DNA from 3 places in the Streptomyces sp. NPDC028635 genome. Region 3 is predicted to be linked to each of the others. Evidence: riboswitches for the same ligand, from Rfam matches in the RefSeq annotation. Region 3 holds a riboswitch; each other region holds the start of a gene.

Region 1 (6,595 bases), on a different contig from region 3:
CGAGGGACCCGTCACGGGGTCCCGGTGGCCCGGGCAGGGGACTTGCGGGAGCTGCGACGCCCGCGGACGGGGGTGGGGGCCGGTCGTCGGTACGCCGGGAGCGCGCGTGGCCGGGCCGTCGGTGTACGCCGGAGGCTGCGGGGCGGGGCGATCAATGGGCCGGCGGGTGCGGAGGCGGCCGGGGCCGCCGGGTACGCCGGAGGGGGCCGGGGCCGGGGTTGTCGGTGCGCCGGAGGGGGCCGGGGTCGTCAGTACGCCGGGAGGGTGCGGGGGCCGAGGTCGTCGCGGGCGGGGGGCGGTGCCAGCCGTACGGAGGCGCCGAGCACGCTCAGGCCGTGCGGGGCGACCACGACGGGTTCCAGGGTGACGGCGACGACCTCGGGGTGGTCGTCGACCAGCCGGGAGACCCGCAGCAGCAGCTCCTCGAGGGCGGGGGTGTCCACCGGCGTGGAGCCGCGCCAGCCGAACAGCAGCGGGGCCGTGCGGATCGAGCGGACCAGGGAGGTCGCGTCCCGGTCGGTGACCGGTATGAGCCGGTGCGCCATGTCGCCGAGCAGCTGGGAGGCCGCCCCGGCGAGACCGAAGGAGAGCACGGCACCGGCGGCCGGGTCGATGACCGCCCGTACGACGGTGTCGACGCCGCGCGGCGCCATGCCCTGCACGACCGGCCGCAGCTCCTCCGGCTTGCCGAAGAGGTCGGTCAATTCGGCGTACGCCCGGCGCAGTTGCTCCTCGTCGGCCAGGTCGAGGCGTACGCCGCCCAGGTCGGCGCGGTGCCTGAGGTGCGGGGCGGTGGCCTTGAGGGCGACCGGGTAGCCGAGGGCACGGGCGGCATCCGCGGCGTCCTCGGGGGTGGGCGCGGGCAGGGCGCGGCGGACGTGGACGCCGTACCGGCCGAGCAGTTCGCAGGTGTCCTCGGTGGACAGGGTGAGGCCCTGTCCACGCGCGAGCAGGGCGTCGATCTTGCGGGCGGCGCCCTTGACGTCGATGTCGTCGTACTCGGGGACCTTGCCGGGGTCGGCGGCCTCGCGCCGCCACTGGGCGTACCGGACGGCCTCGGAGAGCGCCCGCACGGCCCGCTCGGCGGCGGGATAGGCCGGGATGAGGTGCGTGCCTTCGGGGGCGTCGGCGGGAGCCGGGGACTCAGTGGGGGCGGAGGCCTCGGCGGGGGCGGGGGCTATGCCGGAGGGTGCCGTGCCGGCCGGCGGGGCGGATGGGTGTGTGGTCCCCGGGCCGGTCGGCGCAGGCGCGTCTCCTGCGGTCGACGAGCCCTGTGTGTCGTCGCCCCGGCCCGGCGGGAGCGGCACGCGCGTGTCCGGCTGCGGCGCCGTGCTCGCCGCCGCCGACAGGGCCTCGGCGAGGCCGCCCAGCTCGACGTGCACCACCAGCACCGGCTTGCCCGGTACGGCGGCCGCCGCCGAGCGCAGCGCCCGCGCCAGCTCGGCATCGTCCGGTGAGCCCTCACCGATCGCCGGGATGGCGGTCACGACGACGGCGTCACAGGTGTCGTCGGCGAGCGACCGGGCCAGGGCCGCGCGGAAGTCCTCCGCGGAGGCGGCGGTGGTGAGGTCCAGCGGGCGGTGCGGGCGCAGCCCGGCGGCCAGGCACTGGTCGTACGTCAGCACTCCGAGGGACTCGGAGTTGCCGAGGATCGCCACGCGCGGGCCGGCGGGCAGCGGCTGGCGGGCCAGCAGCAGACCGGCGTCGACCAGTTCGGTGATCGTGTCGACGCGGATCACGCCGGCCTGGCGCAGCAGCGCGGACACCGTGGCGTGCGGCAGGCGTGTCGCCCGTACGGCGTGTCCCTGCGGCGCGGCGCCCTGGACGACGACCAGCGGCTTCGCGGCCGCGGTGCGCCGGGCGAGGCGGGTGAACTTGCGGGGGTTGCCGATCGACTCCAGGTACATCAGGGCGACGTCGGTGTCCGGGTCCTCGTACCAGTACTGCAGGACGTCGTTGCCGGAGACGTCCGCACGGTTGCCGGAGGAGACGAACGTCGAGACGCCCGTGACGCCTGTCACGCCGCCGCCGCGCCGGTGCAGCCGGGAGAGCAGGGCGATGCCGATGGCGCCGGACTGCGCGAACAGGCCGATCCGGCCGGGGCGCGGCATCTCGGGCGCCAGGGAGGCGTTCAGCCGGATGTCCGCCGAGGTGTTGATGACGCCGAAGGCGTTGGGGCCGATGATCCGCATGCCGTAGCTGCGGGCCTGGCGGACCAGTTCGCGCTGGCGCTCGCGTCCGTCGGGGCCGCTCTCGGCGTACCCGGCGGAGATCACGACGAGGCCCTGCACGCCGTGCTCGCCGCACTCGGCGACGACCTGGGGCACGTGGTCGGCGGGCACGGCGACGACCGCGAGGTCGACCGGGCCCTCGATCTCCGTGACGGAGCGGTGGGCGGGGACTCCGTCGAGTTCGGTGACGTCGGCTTCGAAGGCGCGGTTCACGGCGTGCAGGCGGCCGGTGTAGCCGGCCTCGCGGAGGTTGGCGAGGATGCTGCGGCCGACGCCGCCGGGGGTGCGGCCGACGCCGACGACGGCGACCGAGCCGGGCATCAGCAGCCGCTGGACCGAACGGCCCTCGGCGCGCTGTTCGCGCGCGTACTGCACGGCGAGGGAGCGCTCGGTGGGCTCCAGGTCGAACTCCAGGCGCACCACGCCGTCCTCGAAGCTGCGCTTCTGGGTGTACCCGGCGTCAGTGAACACCTTGATCATCTTGTTGTTGGCGGGCAGCACCTCGGCGGCGAAGCGGCGGATGCCGCGCTCGCGGGCGACGGCGCCGATGTGTTCGAGCAGTGCGGAGGCGACCCCGCGGCCCTGGTGGGCGTCCTGGACGAGGAAGGCGACCTCGGCCTCGTCGGCGGGTACGGACGCGGGCATTCCGTTCGGGCCGATCCGGTCGTAGCGTACGGTTGCGATGAACTCGCCGCCGATCGTGGCCGCGAGTCCCACCCTGTCCACAAAGTCGTGGTGTGTGAAGCGGTGGACGTCCTTCGCGGACAGACGCGGGTAGGGGGCGAAGAAGCGGTAGTACTTCGACTCGTCCGACACCTGCTCGTAGAAGCTGACCAAGCGGTCCGCGTCATCGACGGTGATGGGGCGGATCCGCGCGGTGCCGCCGTCGCGCAGCACCACGTCGGCCTCCCAGTGGGCGGGGTACTCCTGCCTGTCCGACGCGCTCTGCATGGGGCCCAGAGTACGGCTCGCGTACGACAACGGCGCGGGGCACTCTGTGGAGGACGGATGCCGGGTCGAGGCCGAGGCCCGGTGATCGCGTCCGAAGGGGTCGCAGGACCTCTTCGGGCATGCTTCACCATATGGGAAACTGGTCTAGACAACCCTGAGAAACTGAAGGGCAGCAACACATGGCTGAGCGCCGCGTCAACGTCGGCTGGGCCGAGGGCCTCCATGCCCGCCCCGCCTCCATCTTCGTCCGAGCCGCCACGGCCGCAGGCGTCCCGGTGACGATCGCCAAGGCCGGCGGCACCCCGGTCAACGCGGCCTCCATGCTGGCCGTCCTCGGCCTGGGCGCCCAGGGCGGCGAGGAGATCGTGCTCGCCTCCGACGCCGAGGGCGCGGACGCCGCCCTGGACCGTCTGGCGAAGCTGGTCTCCGAGGGCCTCGAGGAGCTCCCCGAGACCGTCTGAGTCACGCCTGACCGTCCGAGTCACGCACAAAGAAGCCGCGTCGGCCTTTCGAGGCCGACGCGGCCTTCTTTTCACCCCCGGCGAGACTTGGCGAACAGGAGGCGCAGGAAAACAGAAGGCGGAGGAAATAGGAGGCGCCCGGGAAAGAAAAGGAGGGCAGCCCTTTCAGCGGGCGAGTACTCCCTCTCTTTGTATACGGCGCTCACGTTAATTCCGCAGGCTCCACGTGTTTACGGGATGTTGCGAACTCCTCACCGGCTCGGGCCGCTCACCGCCGAAGGAGCGCAGCCGGTGCGCGGCGGTGGAGCGCTCGGCGTGCAGGGCCGCCACGGCCCGTGCCCGCTCAGCGTCGCCGCGTGCGACCGCGTCCGCGAGCGCGCCGTGCTCGGCCCAGGACCGCACGGGGTCGGCCGACGGCTCCACGGCGTACATCCAGGCGATCTTGTGGCGCAGCTGGGTGAGCGTGGCGGTGAGCGCCTGGCTCCCGCACGCCTGCACGAGCGTCTCGTGGAACCAGCCGCCCAGGGAGCGCAGCTCGTCGCCGGTGCCGCGCCTGGCCCGCTCCTGGCCGAGCCGCACCAGGCCGCGCAGCACCTTCAGGTGCGCCTCGGAGCGCCGCTGGGCGGCGCGCGCCGCCCCGAGGGGCTCCAGCAGCATCCGCATCTCCAGCAGGTCGGCCGCCTCCTGCTCGGTGGGCTCGGCCACGCACGCGCCCGCGTGCCGTCGCGTCACGACGAAGCCCTCGGCCTCCAGGGTGCGCAGCGCTTCCCGCACCGGCACCCGGGAGACTCCGTAGCGGCGGGCGAGGAGTTCCTCGGTGAGCCGGCTGCCGCGTTCATGGACACCGGCGACGATGTCGTCCCGGATCGCCGTGCACACCGAGTGCGCCGGAATTCGCATGTCCGACCTCCGCCTTGATCCCCGTGAAACGCCGACGATGGACGCGTGTTCCGTGACTCTATTCCAAGGGGGCGGAATTTCCGACGGCGAGCCGGATTCCATGGATATTTTTTGGTCACCTGCCGGTTTTCTCCCGGGGACGAGGAGCCGGGAAACGCCGAAAGCCCCGGCGCGGTGCGCCGGGGCTTCCTGGGGCTGATGCCGTGCTGGTGCGTCAGACGTTCACGCCGTGCGCGCGCAGATAGGCGACCGGGTCCATGTCGGAGCCGTACTCGGGGCTGGTGCGCGCCTCGAAGTGCAGGTGCGGCCCGGTGGTGTTGCCGGTGTCGCCGGACAGACCGATCTGCTGGCCGGTGACGACCTGCTGGCCCACGACGACGCCGATCGACGACAGGTGCCCGTACTGGGTGTACGTGCCGTCGTGCATGCGGATGACGATCTGGTTGCCGTAGGCGCCGCCCCAGCCGGTCTCGACGACGGTGCCGTAGCCCACCGCGTGCACCGTGGTGCCGGTGGCGGCGTGGAAGTCGATGCCGGTGTGGTGGCCGGAGGACCACAGGGAGCTGCTGGCCTCGTAGCCGGTGGAGACGTAGGAGTGAGCGATCGGGGCCGTGAAGCTGTTCAGGCGCTTGCGCTCGGCCTCCCGGGCGGCACGCTCCCTGGCCTCGTGGGCCCGCGCGGCGGCGGCCTCACGGGCGGCCTGCTCGATGGCCGCCTGCTCGGCGGCCTGCTTCTGGGCCTCGGCCTGGGCGTCGATCTGCGCGGCGACCGCGTCGTCGACGCTGATGACGGGGAGCAGACCGGTGTGCTCGGCGGAGGTGTCGGCGGCGAGGGCGGGGGCCGCGAGGGTGCCGATGACGCCGGTGGTGGTGAGCGCGGCGATACCCGCGGCCTGCGCGGTGGTGCGCTTCATCCGGCTGGGACGACGGTGCTTCCCGGTGGCGCTGACGAACGCCATGTGGTGGCTTGTCCTTTCCTTCCCTCTCGCCTACCGGGTTAGCTGACGGGTTCGGAGCAGGAAGGTCTCCTACGGGCACCCTCGCGGGCGCCCGATTCACCCCAGGGACGTGTGGGTCCCCGGCTCCCCTGGCTCGCGCCGTACGGGGACTCGGCGATGACTGTCCGGTGCCGCGGGTGCGGCGCACTGCCTGACGAACAGCCCGGACGAAGCTACGGTGATCGACCTTCAGTCCTCAAACGAATCAGGGGTTTTGTAAGCCATCCCACAGGCCAGACAGGCAACCTCCGCCCCAATTCGGGCATATGGGGGATGCCGCGCCTTGGATCATAAACAGGCCGGCAGGCACGGCAAGGGCCCTGGTGCTCCGTCAGACACCAGGGCCCCACGCGCGTGTGCGGCTACTCCGCGCTCACCACGGTGACATCGCCGATACCGAGGGCCTCGACGGGCTCCTTGATCTGCGCGGCGTCACCGACGAGGACGGTCACCAGCCGGTCCACCGGGAAGGCGTTCACGACCGCCGCCGTGGCCTCCACCGTGCCGGTCGCGGCGAGCTGCCGGTACAGCGTGGCCTGGTAGTCGTCGGGCAGGTGCTGCTCGACCTGGTCGGCGAGCGTGCCCGCGACGGCGGCGGCGGTCTCGTACTTCAGCGGGGCCACCCCGACGAGGTTCTGCACGGCGACATCGCGCTCGGTCTCGGTCAGGCCGCCCTCCGCCAGGGTGCGCAGCACCTTGAAGAGGTCGTCCAGCGCCGGGCCGGTGTTCGGCGTGTCCACGGAGCCGCTGATGGCGAGCATCGCCGCGCCCGTGCCGTCGGGGGCGGAGCGCAGCACCTGGCTGAAGGCGCGCACGCCGTAGGTGTAGCCCTTCTCCTCGCGCAGGACCCGGTCCAGGCGGGAGGTGAGGGTGCCGCCCAGGCAGTAGGTGCCGAGCACCTGCGCGGGCCATACGCGGTCGTGCCGGTCGGGGCCGATCCGGCCGATGAGCAGCTGCGTCTGGACGGCGCCCGGGCGGTCGACGATGACGACCCGGCCGGTGTCGTCGGCGGTCACCGCCGGCACGGGGCGCGGCTCGGTGCGCGAGCCGGTCCA
Region 2 (6,595 bases), on a different contig from region 3:
ACCAGCTGCTGATGGACGTCGCCCTGCACCGGTGCGGGGTGACCTTCGTCCTCGACCGGGCCGGCGTCACCGGCGTCGACGGGCCCTCCCACAACGGCATGTGGGACATGTCCGTCCTCCAGGTCGTGCCCGGTCTCAGGATCGCCGCCCCGCGCGACGCCGACCAGCTGCGCGCCCAGCTGCGCGAGGCCGTCGCCGTGGACGACGCGCCGACCCTGGTCCGCTTCCCGAAGGAGTCCGTCGGGGCGTCGATCCCGGCGATCGACCGGGTGGGCGGCCTCGACGTGCTGCACCGTTCCGCCGAGAGCCCCCAGGTCCTCCTCGTCGCGGTCGGCGTGATGGCGCCGGTGTGCCTGAAGGCCGCGGAGCTGCTGGCGGCCCGGGGCATCGGCTGCACGGTCGTCGACCCGCGCTGGGTCAAGCCCGTCGACCCGGCGCTGCCGGGCCTCGCGGCCGAGCACCGGCTGGTCGCCGTCGTCGAGGACAACAGCCGCGCCGCGGGCGTCGGCAGCGCGGTCGCCCTCGCCCTCGGCGACGCCGACGTGAATGTACCGGTACGGCGCTTCGGCATCCCGGAGCAGTTCCTCGCCCACGCCAAACGCGGCGAGGTGCTGGCCGACATCGGCCTCACGCCCGTCGAGGTGGCCGGCCGGATCAGCGCGAGCCTGGCCGTCATGGACCTCGACGGCACAGCCAAGGAGAGTGAATGACCACCGAGTTCGACCTCGGCGCCCTGCTCGCCGAGCGCGGAGCCGAACGCTACGAGCTGCATGCGCGCCACCTCAACCCGCAGCTCCCGCGCATGCTGCGCACCATCGGCTTCGACAAGGTCTACGAGCGTGCCGAGGGCGCCCACTTCTTCGACGCCGAGGGCAACGACTACCTGGACATGCTCGCCGGGTTCGGGGTGATGGGCCTCGGCCGCCACCACCCCGTCGTCCGCAAGGCACTGCACGACGTCCTCGACCTCGACCTCGCCGACCTCACCCGTTTCGACTGCCAGCCGCTGCCCGGCCTGCTCGCCGAACGGCTGCTCGCGCACAGCCCCCACCTGGACCGGGTGTTCTTCGGCAACAGCGGCACCGAGGCCGTCGAGACCGCCCTGAAGTTCGCCCGGTACGCCACCGGCAAGCCGCGCGTCCTGTACTGCGACCACGCCTTCCACGGCCTGACCACCGGCTCGCTGTCGGTCAACGGCGAGTCCGGCTTCCGGGACGGCTTCGCCCCGCTGCTGCCCGACACGGCGGTCCCGCTCGGCGACCTCGACGCGCTCGAGCGGGAGCTGCGCAAGGGCGACGTCGCCGCCCTGATCGTCGAGCCGATCCAGGGCAAGGGCGTGCACGAGGCCCCGCCCGGCTCGCTGCGCGCCGCACAGGAGCTGCTGCGCCGGCACAAGGCGCTGCTCATCGCCGACGAGGTGCAGACCGGCCTCGGGCGCACCGGCGACTTCTACGCCTACCAGCACGAGGACGGCGTCGAACCCGACCTGGTGTGCGTCGCCAAGGCCCTCTCCGGCGGCTATGTGCCGGTCGGCGCCACCCTGGGCAAGGAGTGGATCTTCAAGAAGGTCTACTCGTCCATGGACCGCGTGCTGGTCCACTCGGCGAGCTTCGGCTCCAACGCCCAGGCGATGGCGTGCGGCCTCGCCGTGCTGTCGGTCATGGAGCAGGAGCAGATCGTCGCCCAGGTGCGCACGACGGGGGAGCTGCTGAAGTCCCGGCTAGCCGCGCTGACCGAGAAGTACGAACTGCTCGCCGACGTCCGCGGCCGCGGGCTGATGATCGGCATCGAGTTCGGCCGGCCCGCCTCGCTGAAGCTGCGCAGCCGCTGGACCATGCTCCAGGCCGCCCGCAAGGGGCTGTTCGCGCAGATGGTGGTCGTCCCCCTGCTCCAGCGGCACCGGATCCTGACCCAGGTCTCCGGCGACCACCTGGAGGTGATCAAACTGATCCCGCCGCTGATCATCGACGAGGCGGATGTGGACCGCTTCGTCGACGCCTTCACCGCCGTGATGGACGACGCGCACAGCGGGAACGGTCTGATGTGGGACTTCGGCAAGACGCTGATCAAGCAGGCGGTGACGAACCGGTAGCGGCGGGTGCCGGCGGCCCCGTGATCGGGGCGGACCGGCGGGGCCCGTGGTCCGGGCCGGCCGGCAGGCCCGGTGGTCCGGCGGCAGGCCGGCGGGCTGTGCGGGGGCGGCGGGCCGGGCGGCCGTTGCGGACGGGGCGACACCGCTGCGGCTTTGCCTCTGAGGCAAGGAATTTGCCGCAGAGGCAAACGTGCGGCTGAATGGAGACATGAGCTCCTCAGAGCCCCCCGCGGAACCGGCCGGCGCACTGCCCGCCGTGGCCCCGCAGCTGCGGTCCCTGCGCCGCCGCGCCGGCCTCACCCTGGAGGCCGCCGCCCGCGCCGCCGGGCTGTCCCCGGCCCATCTGTCCCGTCTGGAGACCGGACAGCGCCAGCCCTCGCTGCCGATGCTGCTCGCGCTGGCCCGTATCTACAGTACGACCGTCTCGGAGCTGCTCGGCGAGAGCGTCGCCGAGCGGGACGCCGTGGTGCGTGCCGCGGACATGGAGCCGACGGTGGCCGGCGGCTGGACGTACCGGCAGGCGGGCGCCCCCGGTCGCGGCATGCAGGCCCTGCGGGTGCAGGTGCCGTACGGCGCGCAGGACGACATCGTGCGCGTGCACCCCGGCGAGGAGTGGCTGTACGTCCTGGCCGGACGGCTCAGGCTGCGCCTCGGGGACACCACCCACCGGCTCGGCCCGGGGGACAGCGCGCACTTCGACTCGCTGACCCCGCACCGGATCGCCGCCGAGGACCCCGGAGGCCTGGAGCTCCTGTTCGTCCACACCCTGCTGCAGAGCCCCACGGCCACACTGTGCCTGGGGCCCGCCCACCCTGGAGAGGCACGATGAGCAACTTCGAGGAGAAGTTCCCCCGGACCCTGTGGATCCGCCTCATCATCTACATCGCCGTCGGGCACGTCCTGGCCGGGTTCATCTGGCTGCTGTTCGAGCTGGGCGCCCAGCAGTAGGCGTACCTCCGTGAGCGACCCGGCGCCGGCCGGGCGCCGCCGCGGCTCGGGCGCGGCCGTCAGTCGAGCAGGCGTGCCCGCAGCCGCTCCCGGCTCTCGGGGGTGAGCCCGAGCCCCTGCTCCAGGTAGGCGTCGACGCCGCCCCAGGTCTCCTCGATGGTCTCCATGGCCGCCGTGAGGTACTCGGCGCGCGCGTCGAAGAGCGGGCTGAGCAGCTCCATCACCTCGGGAGTGTAGGCCGACTCCGCCGAGCCGCTGCGGCGCACCTTGTACCGGCGGTGTTTCTCGTTGGACTTCAGGTAGTCCTCGACGATGGCGTCCTTCTCCACGCCCAGGGCGAGCAGGGTGACCGCTATCGACAGGCCGGCGCGGTCCTTGCCCGCGGCGCAGTGCATCAGGGCCGGGACGTTGTCCTCGGCGAGCGCGTGCAGCACCCGGGAGTGCTCGCCGGTGCGCTCCTTGATGATCGTGCGGTAGGAGGCGATCATCCGGTTCGCGCCCTTGCCGTCGGCGAGGATGCCGCGCAGCTGGTCGAGATCCCCGTCGCGGACCATCTTCCAGAACTCCGCGCCGTCCGCCGGGTCCGACAGCGGCAGGTTGACGTTGCGCACGCCCGGCAGCTCGACGTCCGGGCCCTCGAGCTTCTGGTCGGCCGCGTTGCGGAAGTCGAAGATCGTGTGCAGCCCCAGGGAGGACAGGTACGCCGCGTCCTCGGCCGTGGCGTGGGCGAGGTGGCCGCTGCGGAACAGTACGCCGTGCCGCACCCGCCGTCCGTCGACCGTGGGCAGCCCGCCCACGTCTCGGAAGTTGCGCACTCCGGTCAGCTCGGGTTCGGTCGACGGCACCTGCTGCGTCACGAAGGGCTCCTCCCGCTCGTACCCGCCGACGCGGCTCGAATGGCCGACGGGTGCCCTTCGACGATACGACATGGATTCCCGGGGCAACCGGTTGTCCCCGCCCCCCGGCGACGGCGGTCGAATGGGACGGATATCCATCCACGTCGCATCTGGGCTTTCTGCCCGAATTGGCGCCTTCCTTCCAACTCGCAATGAATTGAGGGTCCCTGGGGGCGGGTGGCGTGAGGAGGGTCATAACGGTGACCGTCCGTCGTACGTCATGTCCACGTAATGGAGGCGTATTTCCCGGTGAATTGACGTACGGACAGCAGATCGAATGCACGCAGTGTGACGGCGTGTTCCGGTAGTGGATCACGAGAAACGCCCGTTCACGCAACCTTTCGCTTGTCCCCGTGCGTCTTGCTCGCTTACGTTCCCCACCGAATCCGGACGGACGCCGAATCCTGCCGCCGTCCGGCGCACCGCACCCACCCACCCGACGTACGGCAGGAGCGGGGGACCCACAGGTACGACCGCCTGTTCCGGTTCCCGGAACGGCTCTGGGGTGAAGCCGCGCCCAGCGCGGCCGGGCATCTCCAGCCCGAACCCGACAGCTCACCTCGCAGGCGCCGGAGAGGAAAAGCGCCATGCCCGCAAAGGGTAAGCACCGTCGTCCGAAGTCCCAGCGTTTCGCCCGCACCCTCGCCGTCGCCGGCACCGGTGGCGCCGCCCTCGCGCTGCCGCTCATGGGCGCCGCCGGTGCGCACGCCGCCACGCCGCAGACCGCCGCCCAGTCGGTGTCCGGCAAGGCCGTCCAGAGCCTGCCGTCCGCCGAGAAGAAGGCGCCGCGGTCCGGCGTGCGCGTCTACACGGTCAAGTCCGGCGACTACCTGTCGAAGATCGCGAACGAGCAGCACGTCGCCGGCGGCTGGAAGAAGCTCTACGAGGACAACCGCGAGGCCGTCGGCAGCGACCCGTCGCTCATCCACCCCGGTCTGAAGCTGACCCTCGGCAAGAAGGCCGCCGTGGCGCACAAGGCCGCGCCGTCGCACAAGAGCGAGGCGCCCGCGCACAAGCCCGCCGCCAAGGCCGCCGAGCCCGCGAAGGCCGAGCCGGCCCGGTCGGCGAGCACCGCCGCCGGCTTCACCCTTCCGGTCAGCGGCGCCACCATCGGCACCGCGTACCACACCCCCGGCAGCATGTGGGCCAGCGGCTACCACACCGGTGTCGACTTCGTCGTCCCGACCGGCACCACCGTCAAGGCCGTCGGCGCGGGCACCGTCGTCTCCGCCGGCTGGGGTGGCGCCTACGGCAACCAGGTCGTCATCAAGCTGAACGACGGCTACTACGCCCAGTACGCGCACCTGTCGCAGATCTCCGTCTCGGCCGGTCAGAGCGTCACCGCGGGTCAGCAGCTCGGCCTGTCCGGCGCGACCGGCAACGTGACCGGCCCGCACCTGCACTTCGAGATCCGCACCACGCCGGACTACGGCTCCGACGTGGACCCGGTCGCCTACCTGCGCGCCCACGGCGTCACCGTCGGCTGACCCCGCGCCGCCCCGGCGGCCACCCGTCTGACACGCCACCAAGGCCGGACCCCGACCCACGGGTGTCCGGCCTTCGGTGTGCCCGGCCTTCCGTGCCCGGTGCGGCCGGCGTCTCACGGCCGTCACGCGGCCCTCACGGCCGGGGCGCTTATTCCCGACGGGGCCGGACACCTGAAGTGGCTTATCTCACCGACCGTCAACCCCTGCCTACGGTCGCGTAGGTCACATTGCAGGGTGAATCATGGTCTGCCGTGGCAGACGATTCGAAGAGTGACAGCAGAGCAGTGATCGGGTCGTACGTGGCGGTGGGGGACAGCTTCACCGAGGGCGTCGGTGACCCCGGCCCCGACGGGCAGTTCGTGGGCTGGGCCGACCGTTTCGCCGTACTCCTCGCCGACCGGCGGCCCGAGGGAGACTTCACCTACACGAACCTCGCGGTGCGCGGCAAACTCCTCGACCAGATCGTGGCCGACCAGGTCCCGAGGGCCGTCGAACTCGCCCCCGATCTCGTGTCGTTCTGTGCCGGCGGCAACGACATCATCCGCCCCGGCACCGACCCCGACGAGGTCGCCGAGCGGTTCGAGAGGGCGGTCGCGCAGCTCGCCGCCGTGGCCGGCACGGTCATGGTGACGACCGGCTTCGACACCCGGGGGGTCCCGCTGCTCAAGCATCTGCGCGGCAAGATCGCCACCTACAACGGGCACGTCCGGGCGATCGCCGACCGTTACGGCTGCCCGGTGCTCGACCTGTGGTCGCTGAAGTCCGTGCAGGACCGGCGCGCCTGGGACGGCGACCGGCTGCACCTGTCGCCCGAGGGGCACACGCGTGTGGCGCTGCGGGCCGGCCAGGCGCTCGGCCTGAGGATCCCGGCCGATCCCGAGCAGCCCTGGCCGCCGCTGCCGCCGCGCGGCACGCTCGAGGTGCGGCGCGACGACGTGCACTGGGCGCGCGAGTACCTGGTGCCGTGGATCGGGCGGCGTCTGCGCGGCGAGTCCTCCGGCGACCATGTGACGGCCAAGGGCACCCTGTCCCCGGACGACATCAAGATGCGCATCGCAGCCGTCGCCTGAGCCGCGCCGCGAGGGGCGGTGCCGTACCGCGACCGCCCCTCGCCCGCCGTCAGGTCGGGAACTCCCCGTACCAGGAACCCAGGACGAGATGCCTGGGCACGT
Region 3 (6,595 bases):
ACCGCCCACCTCCCGCCGCAGCACCGCCTCGTCCAGCACCGCGCTCAGCTTCAGCGGACGCGGCGCGTGGAGCACGTCCTGGCGGGCCAGACGCACCTCCACCAGGGCGTCCAGCCGTTCCTCGTCGACGGTGCCGACGGCCGCCCGGGTCACCGCGCGGGCGTAGGCGGGCGTCTGCAGCAGCCCCGGCACGACCGAGGTCTCCAGCGTGCGCATCGCGCCGGCCTGCGACTCCAGGCTGATGAAGTCGCGGTACGTGGGTGGCAGTACCCCGCGGTAGGCGTGCCACCAGTGCTCCCTGCCGCCGACCTGGGAGCCGGCCAGCACCAGCAGCAGGTCCCGCAGTTCGTCGTCGTCGACGCCGTACGCGTCCAGCAGTAACCGCACGTCGGACGGTTTCGCGCCACTCGAGCCGGTCTCGATCCGGCTGACTTTCGACTGGTGCCAGCCCACCAGCCGGGCGGCCTCCCCGCTGGTGAGCCCCGCCCGGGCGCGCAGCGCGCGCAGTTCGGCGCCCAGCTTCCGGCGGCGCACCGCGGGACCGTGCTGCATGCGCCCCTCCTTACTCCGTCCGAGCCGCCCGGATACGGTCTGCCGTGGCAGAGTTCACCGCTTCGAGCGACAGATATATGCATATCTTGGTGGATCGCCTCCGTGACCGGCGTGGTGATGGCAGTCTGGCGGCTGAGCACCAGTCCGGGACCGTACTCGAACCACCGGCTCCGTGCCGGACTGCGGTCCCGTGGGAAAGGGACGACGTCGCCATGGCAGACCATCTGGAAGCATCCGTCACTCTGCCGAGCGATCCAGCCTCGGTGTCCGCCGCCCGCGGCTTCGTGGCCGGCACCCTGGCGGAATGGGGTCTGCCGTCGGACGCGGAGCTGGCGGACAGCATCCGGTTGATCGTCTCCGAACTGGCCACCAACTCCGTGCAGCACACGTTCGGGCAGTCCCCGACGTTCACGGTGGACGTCACCCTGGACCGCGACGAGCTGCTGCGCATCGGCGTCACGGACAGCCACCCCCGCTTCCCCAAGCGGCTGCCCGCGGCCGTTCAGCAGGACAACGGCCGCGGCATGGTCATCATCCGCTGGCTGGCCGCCGAGTGCGGCGGCAGACTCCGCGTCCGCCCCACCCGCGAGGGCGGCAAGACGGTCGCCATCGAACTGCCGTGGGCACTCCCGCCCGAGCCGGCCCCCTCGACCCCACAGACGGAACCGAAGCCACAGCCCTGCTGAACCGCCCGGCTCCACGAGCGTTCCTGAGCGCCCGTCACACCGCGCCCACCGCCGCACCGCGCCCGGCGGCACACCGGAAGCCGCGGCGACGGGGTGTCCTCGGCGGGGCGCGCGCCCCCGCTCGCGCCGTGGCGCGGCCGACGGCGGACGGCGCCGCTCGGGCCGGGGCGGCCGACGGCGGGAACGACCGCCCTCACCGTCACCCGGGCGGGGGCCCGTTCACCCGTACGGCCGACCCGGCCGACCGGCGTCAAGCGGCAGCGTGCCCCCTGGCGGATGACCGGCCCCTGGCGCCGGGGGCCCGTTCACCCGTTCACCCGTACGGCCGACCGGCCGGCCCGCGTCAGCCGAAGCCTGTTGTCCCCGCAGCCGCCGTCGAGAGCCCGCCTGCGGCCCTCCTCGGCCGGGCGGCGGCCGAGGAGGGCCGTGTCGGCGGTCCGTGGCCGCCTGAGGGCCGTGGGCCCCGAGGAGGGGCGTGGGCCCGAGGAGGGGCGTCGGTCAGCTCACGCGGCCGTACCAGACGCTCTTCGTCCAGATCTTCTGCAGGCGCACCACGTCGCCCGTCTTCGGGGCGTGCCAGATCTTGTTCTTCCCGGCGTAGATGCCGACGTGGTAGACGTTCGACCCCGAGTGGAAGAACACCAGGTCACCGGCCTTACGGCTGCCGGCCGGGATGTGGTGCGTCTTGTTGTACTGCGCGGCGGCCGTGCGTGGCAGCTTCTTGCCCGCCTTCTTGAACGAGTACAGCGTCAGTCCCGAGCAGTCGAACCGGCGCGGCCCGGTGGCGCCCCACTGGTAGGGCGCGCCCTTCTTGGACGCGGCGATCTGCAGTGCCTTCGTCGCCGTCGTCGCGGCGGAGGCCTCCGAGGCGAGGCCCGGGACCACGATCGAGCCGCCCACGGCGGCGATGGTCAGGGCGGAAGCCGTACCGGCCCGGGCCATGAGCGACGGGACACGATTGAGCGCAGTCATGCGCAACCCTTCGTCAGCCGCCTGTGAAGGATGACCTGTCGGATTCGGGCTGGCGAAGTAGCCCGGCCGCTGACGCGGCTTCACCCCAAGGGCTGCTCGGCCCGGTCGTGGCATGACCGTTCCGGCGACCCGTCGTGCTTGGGTCCTCCACTCCTGCCGATCCACTCCTGTCGACCGGTCATCCGGGCGGCGGCAGGACTCGGCGTCCGCCCGGATCGCCCCGCCGCTGTGGCGGGGGCTTGTCGTCAGTCAGGGATCTTGGCCCACAACTGTCCGAAAATCCCAACGGAAACGGGTATTTGTGGGGTTCCTCACCACTCACCCGTTCGGGTGGACAGCCCTGTGTTCGATGGGGTGTTCACCGATCCGGCGAGCCCCGGACCAGCGGCGGAACGCTTCACTCCGGCCCCTCGTCCCGCCGGTCGCGCAACTCGGACCCCCCGAAAAAAGGGCGTTGGGATAGGCCGATGGGGGGTAAGCCGTCCGGCCCGTTTGAACTCGTTCGGCCCTCGGCTCAACTCCCGGCCCACGGGGGCGGGGTGACCCGAGTCGCGCGGCGCTCACCCTCGGCAGGGCCCCGGCGGCCCGAGACACGCTGTCCCGGCGCTCCTGTCACGAGTATGAGGAAGGTCTGCTGCCGGTCATGTGATGATCAAAGGCTGGTTAACGTCGTTGAAACTCCGACGGGCTAGCCTCCCGACCCACGCCACCAGGGGCTTTTCTGCCCGCAATTGAGCGCGGTAGGGAAATTTGTCTGTGTGTTACACCTGTCCCCGTCGCGGTGGCTGCGGCAGCCGGACCCCGCACGGTCCGGAGCAAGGACTGTGAGGTGGCACGTGCAACTGACCCCGCACGAGCAAGAGAGACTGCTCATTCATGTCGCGGCCGATGTGGCCGAGAAGCGTCGCGCGCGCGGACTCAAGCTCAACCACCCCGAGGCGGTCGCCATCATCACCTCGCACATCCTCGAGGGCGCCCGTGACGGCCGCACCGTCGCCGAACTGATGGCCACCGGACGCAAGCTGCTCACCCGGAACGACGTCATGGACGGCGTCGCCGAGATGATCCACGACGTGCAGGTCGAGGCCACCTTCCCGGACGGCACCAAGCTCGTCACCGTCCACGAGCCGATCATCTGACGGGGGGCGCGCCATGATTCCCGGAGAGATCCTCTTCGCCGAGGACCCCGTCGTGTGCAACGAAGGGCTCGAGGTCACCCGGCTGACCGTCCTCAACGCCGCCGACCGGCCCGTGCAGGTCGGCTCCCACTACCACTTCGCCGAGGCCAATCCCGGTCTGGACTTCGACCGCGCCGCCGCCCACGGCAAGCGGCTGAACATCGCCGCCGGCACCGCCGTACGCTTCGAGCCCGGGCTGCCGGTCGACGTCGAACTCGTTCCCCTCGCCGGTGCCCGTGTGGTGTCCGGTCTGCGCGGCCGGGTCGGAGGTGCCCTCGATGCCTGAGATCTCCCGCGGCGCCTACGCCGACCTGTTCGGCCCCACCGCGGGCGACCGCATCCGGCTCGCCGACACCGACCTGCTGATCGAGATCGAGGAGGACCGCTCCGGTGGTCCCGGGCGCTCCGGCGACGAGGCCGTCTTCGGCGGGGGCAAGGTCATCCGCGAGTCCATGGGCCAGTCCCGGGCGACCCGCGCGGACGGCACCCCCGACACCGTCATCACCGGTGTCGTCGTCGTCGATTACTGGGGCGTGGTCAAGGCCGACGTCGGCATCCGCGACGGCCGCATCACCGGCATCGGCAAGGCCGGCAACCCCGAGACCATGGACGGCGTCCACCCCGACCTGGTGCTCGGCCCCGAGACCGAGATCATCGCGGGCAACGGGCGCATCCTGACCGCCGGCGCCATCGACGCACACGTGCACTTCATCTGCCCGCAGGTCGCCGACGAGGCGCTCGCCTCCGGCATCACCACCCTCGTCGGCGGCGGCACCGGGCCCGCCGAGGGCTCCAAGGCGACCACCGTGACGCCCGGACCCTGGCATCTCGCCCGCATGTTCGAGGCGATGGAGGCCTACCCGGTCAACGTCGGCTTCCTCGGCAAGGGCAACACCGTCTCGCACGAGGCGATGCTGTCCCAGATCCGCGGCGGCGCCGCCGGCCTGAAGATCCACGAGGACTGGGGCGCCACCCCCGCCGCCATCGACGCCGCGCTGACCGTCGCCGACCTCACCGGCGTGCAGGTCGCCATCCACACCGACACCCTCAACGAGGCCGGTTTCGTCGGTGACACGCTCGCCGCGATCGCCGGGCGCGGCATCCACTCGTACCACACCGAGGGTGCGGGCGGCGGGCACGCGCCGGACATCATGACGGTCGTCTCCGAGCCGCACGTGCTGCCCAGCTCGACCAACCCGACCCGGCCGTTCACCGTCAACACCGTCGAGGAGCACCTCGACATGCTGATGGTCTGCCACCACCTCAATCCGGCCGTCCCGGAGGACCTGGCGTTCGCCGAGTCCCGCATCCGGCCCTCCACCATCGGCGCCGAGGACGTCCTGCACGACCTGGGCGCGATCTCGATCATCTCCTCCGACTCGCAGGCCATGGGCCGGGTCGGCGAGGTCATCATGCGCACCTGGCAGACCGCGCACGTGATGAAGCGCCGGCGCGGCGCCCTGCCCGGCGACGGCCGCGCCGACAACCAGCGGGTACGCCGCTACGTCGCCAAGTACACGATCAACCCGGCGCTCGCCCAGGGCATGGCCCACGAGATCGGGTCGGTGGAGACCGGCAAGCTCGCCGACCTGGTGCTGTGGGAGCCGGCGTTCTTCGGCGTCAAGCCGCTGCTCGTCATCAAGGGCGGCCAGATCGCCTACGCGCAGATGGGCGACGCCAACGCCTCCATCCCGACCCCGCAGCCGATCCTGCCCCGCCCGATGTACGGGGCGATCGGCCGGGCGCCCGCCGCGAACTCGGTCAACTTCGTCGCCCCGCTCGCTCTCGAGGACGGGCTGCCGGAGCGGCTGGGGGTCGGCAAGCGGTTCACCGCGATCGAGTCCACCCGAGGCGTGACCAAGGCGGACATGCGCAACAACGACGCCCGCCCGCGCGTGGACATCGACCCCGACAGCTTCGCCGTACGCGTCGACGGTGAGCTGGTGGAGTCCACGCCCGCCGCCGAACTGCCCATGGCACAGCGGTACTTCCTCTTCTGACGGCCCGGGCGATGACACGAGCAGCACTACTCGTCCTGGCCGACGGCCGGTTCCCCGCCGGAGGGCACGCGCACTCCGGCGGGGCCGAGGAAGCCGTCCGCGCGGGACGCATCACCGACGCGGCCGGTCTGGAGCGGTTCTGCCGCGGCCGGCTGCACACCACGGGCCTGGTGTCCGCCGCGCTGGCCGCGGCGGCCGCCGTCGGCGCCGACCCGGCGGCACTGGACGCGGCCGCCGACGCCCGTACCCCGTCACCGGCGCTGCGCACGGCCGCGCGCAAGCTCGGCCGGCAGCTCATGCGGGCCGCGCGGGCGACCTGGCCGTCCGCCGACCTCGACGCCCTCGCCGCGCGCTTCCCCAAGGGCGCGCACCAGCCGGTCGTGCTCGGCCTCGCGGCGCGCGCGGCCGGCTGCGCACCGGACGACGCCGCCTACTGCGCGGCCTACGAGAGCATCGGCGGACCGGCGACCGCGACCGTGCGGCTGCTCAGCCTGGACCCCTTCGACGCCACGGCCGTGCTCGCACGGCTGGCACCGGAGCTGGACCAGGCCGTCGAGCGGGCCGTCCGCGCCGCCCACCGCGTCGCCGACGAGGGTGTCGACGCCCTCCCGGCGGCCTCCGCCCCGCTGCTGGAGATCGGCGCCGAGGCCCACGCCGGCTGGCCGGTCCGCCTCTTCGCGTCCTAGCACCCGGGCACCACAGCACTGCGCGCCCGGCCGCCCCACCGTGCCGACGCACCCCGAACCACAGGAGTCGTACATGCATCTCGACCACTCCCACGACGGCCCGGCCGCGGTCAGTGCCGACGCCCGCCGCCCCGACGGCAGCCGCCGCGCGCTGCGCGTCGGACTCGGCGGCCCCGTCGGGTCCGGCAAGACCGCAACCGTCGCCGCGCTGTGCCGCGTCCTGCGCGACGAGCTGTCCCTGGCCGTCGTCACCAACGACATCTACACGCGGGAGGACGCCGAGTTCCTGCTGCGCGAAGCGGTCCTGCCGCCGGAGCGGATCGCCGCCGTCGAGACCGGCGCCTGCCCGCACACCGCGATCCGCGACGACATCTCCGCGAACCTGGAGGCCGTGGAGGATCTGGAGGACGAGGTCGGCCCGCTGGATCTGATCCTCGTGGAGTCCGGCGGCGACAACCTCACCGCGACCTTCTCCAAGGGCCTGGTCGACGCGCAGATCTTCGTCATCGACGTGGCCGGCG

The links. Region 3 has a riboswitch for cyclic di-AMP ahead of AB0E88_RS09275 (C40 family peptidase). Riboswitches for the same ligand answer to the same signal wherever they lie in the genome.
Positions count from the first base shown of each region.
Region 1: linked by a shared signal. The riboswitch ahead of AB0E88_RS06835 (M23 family metallopeptidase) and the one ahead of AB0E88_RS09275 (C40 family peptidase) in region 3 are both predicted to bind cyclic di-AMP.
Region 2: linked by a shared signal. The riboswitch ahead of AB0E88_RS14185 (LysM peptidoglycan-binding domain-containing M23 family metallopeptidase) and the one ahead of AB0E88_RS09275 (C40 family peptidase) in region 3 are both predicted to bind cyclic di-AMP.

Region 1 is NZ_JBEZWX010000004.1:250,420-257,014, forward strand. Features, by position in the region: gene AB0E88_RS06820 (GNAT family N-acetyltransferase) at 249-3,182, opposite strand; gene AB0E88_RS06825 (HPr family phosphocarrier protein) at 3,362-3,643, shown strand; gene AB0E88_RS06830 (GntR family transcriptional regulator) at 3,851-4,543, opposite strand; gene AB0E88_RS06835 (M23 family metallopeptidase) at 4,758-5,501, opposite strand; cyclic di-AMP (ydaO/yuaA leader) riboswitch at 5,514-5,667, opposite strand; gene AB0E88_RS06840 (pitrilysin family protein) at 5,903-6,595, opposite strand, start outside.
Region 2 is NZ_JBEZWX010000010.1:194,635-201,229, reverse strand. Features, by position in the region: gene dxs (1-deoxy-D-xylulose-5-phosphate synthase) at 1-710, shown strand, start outside; gene AB0E88_RS14205 (aspartate aminotransferase family protein) at 707-2,092, shown strand; gene AB0E88_RS14200 (XRE family transcriptional regulator) at 2,301-2,921, shown strand; gene AB0E88_RS14195 (DUF6126 family protein) at 2,918-3,040, shown strand; gene AB0E88_RS14190 (tyrosine-protein phosphatase) at 3,100-3,897, opposite strand; cyclic di-AMP (ydaO/yuaA leader) riboswitch at 4,322-4,518, shown strand; gene AB0E88_RS14185 (LysM peptidoglycan-binding domain-containing M23 family metallopeptidase) at 4,524-5,423, shown strand; gene AB0E88_RS14180 (SGNH/GDSL hydrolase family protein) at 5,708-6,493, shown strand; gene AB0E88_RS14175 (immunity 49 family protein) at 6,543-6,595, opposite strand, start outside.
Region 3 is NZ_JBEZWX010000006.1:157,670-164,264, reverse strand. Features, by position in the region: gene AB0E88_RS09285 (helix-turn-helix transcriptional regulator) at 1-552, opposite strand, end outside; gene AB0E88_RS09280 (ATP-binding protein) at 765-1,238, shown strand; gene AB0E88_RS09275 (C40 family peptidase) at 1,737-2,210, opposite strand; cyclic di-AMP (ydaO/yuaA leader) riboswitch at 2,214-2,425, opposite strand; gene AB0E88_RS09270 (urease subunit gamma) at 3,047-3,349, shown strand; gene AB0E88_RS09265 (urease subunit beta) at 3,363-3,674, shown strand; gene AB0E88_RS09260 (urease subunit alpha) at 3,667-5,388, shown strand; gene AB0E88_RS09255 (urease accessory UreF family protein) at 5,400-6,074, shown strand; gene ureG (urease accessory protein UreG) at 6,148-6,595, shown strand, end outside.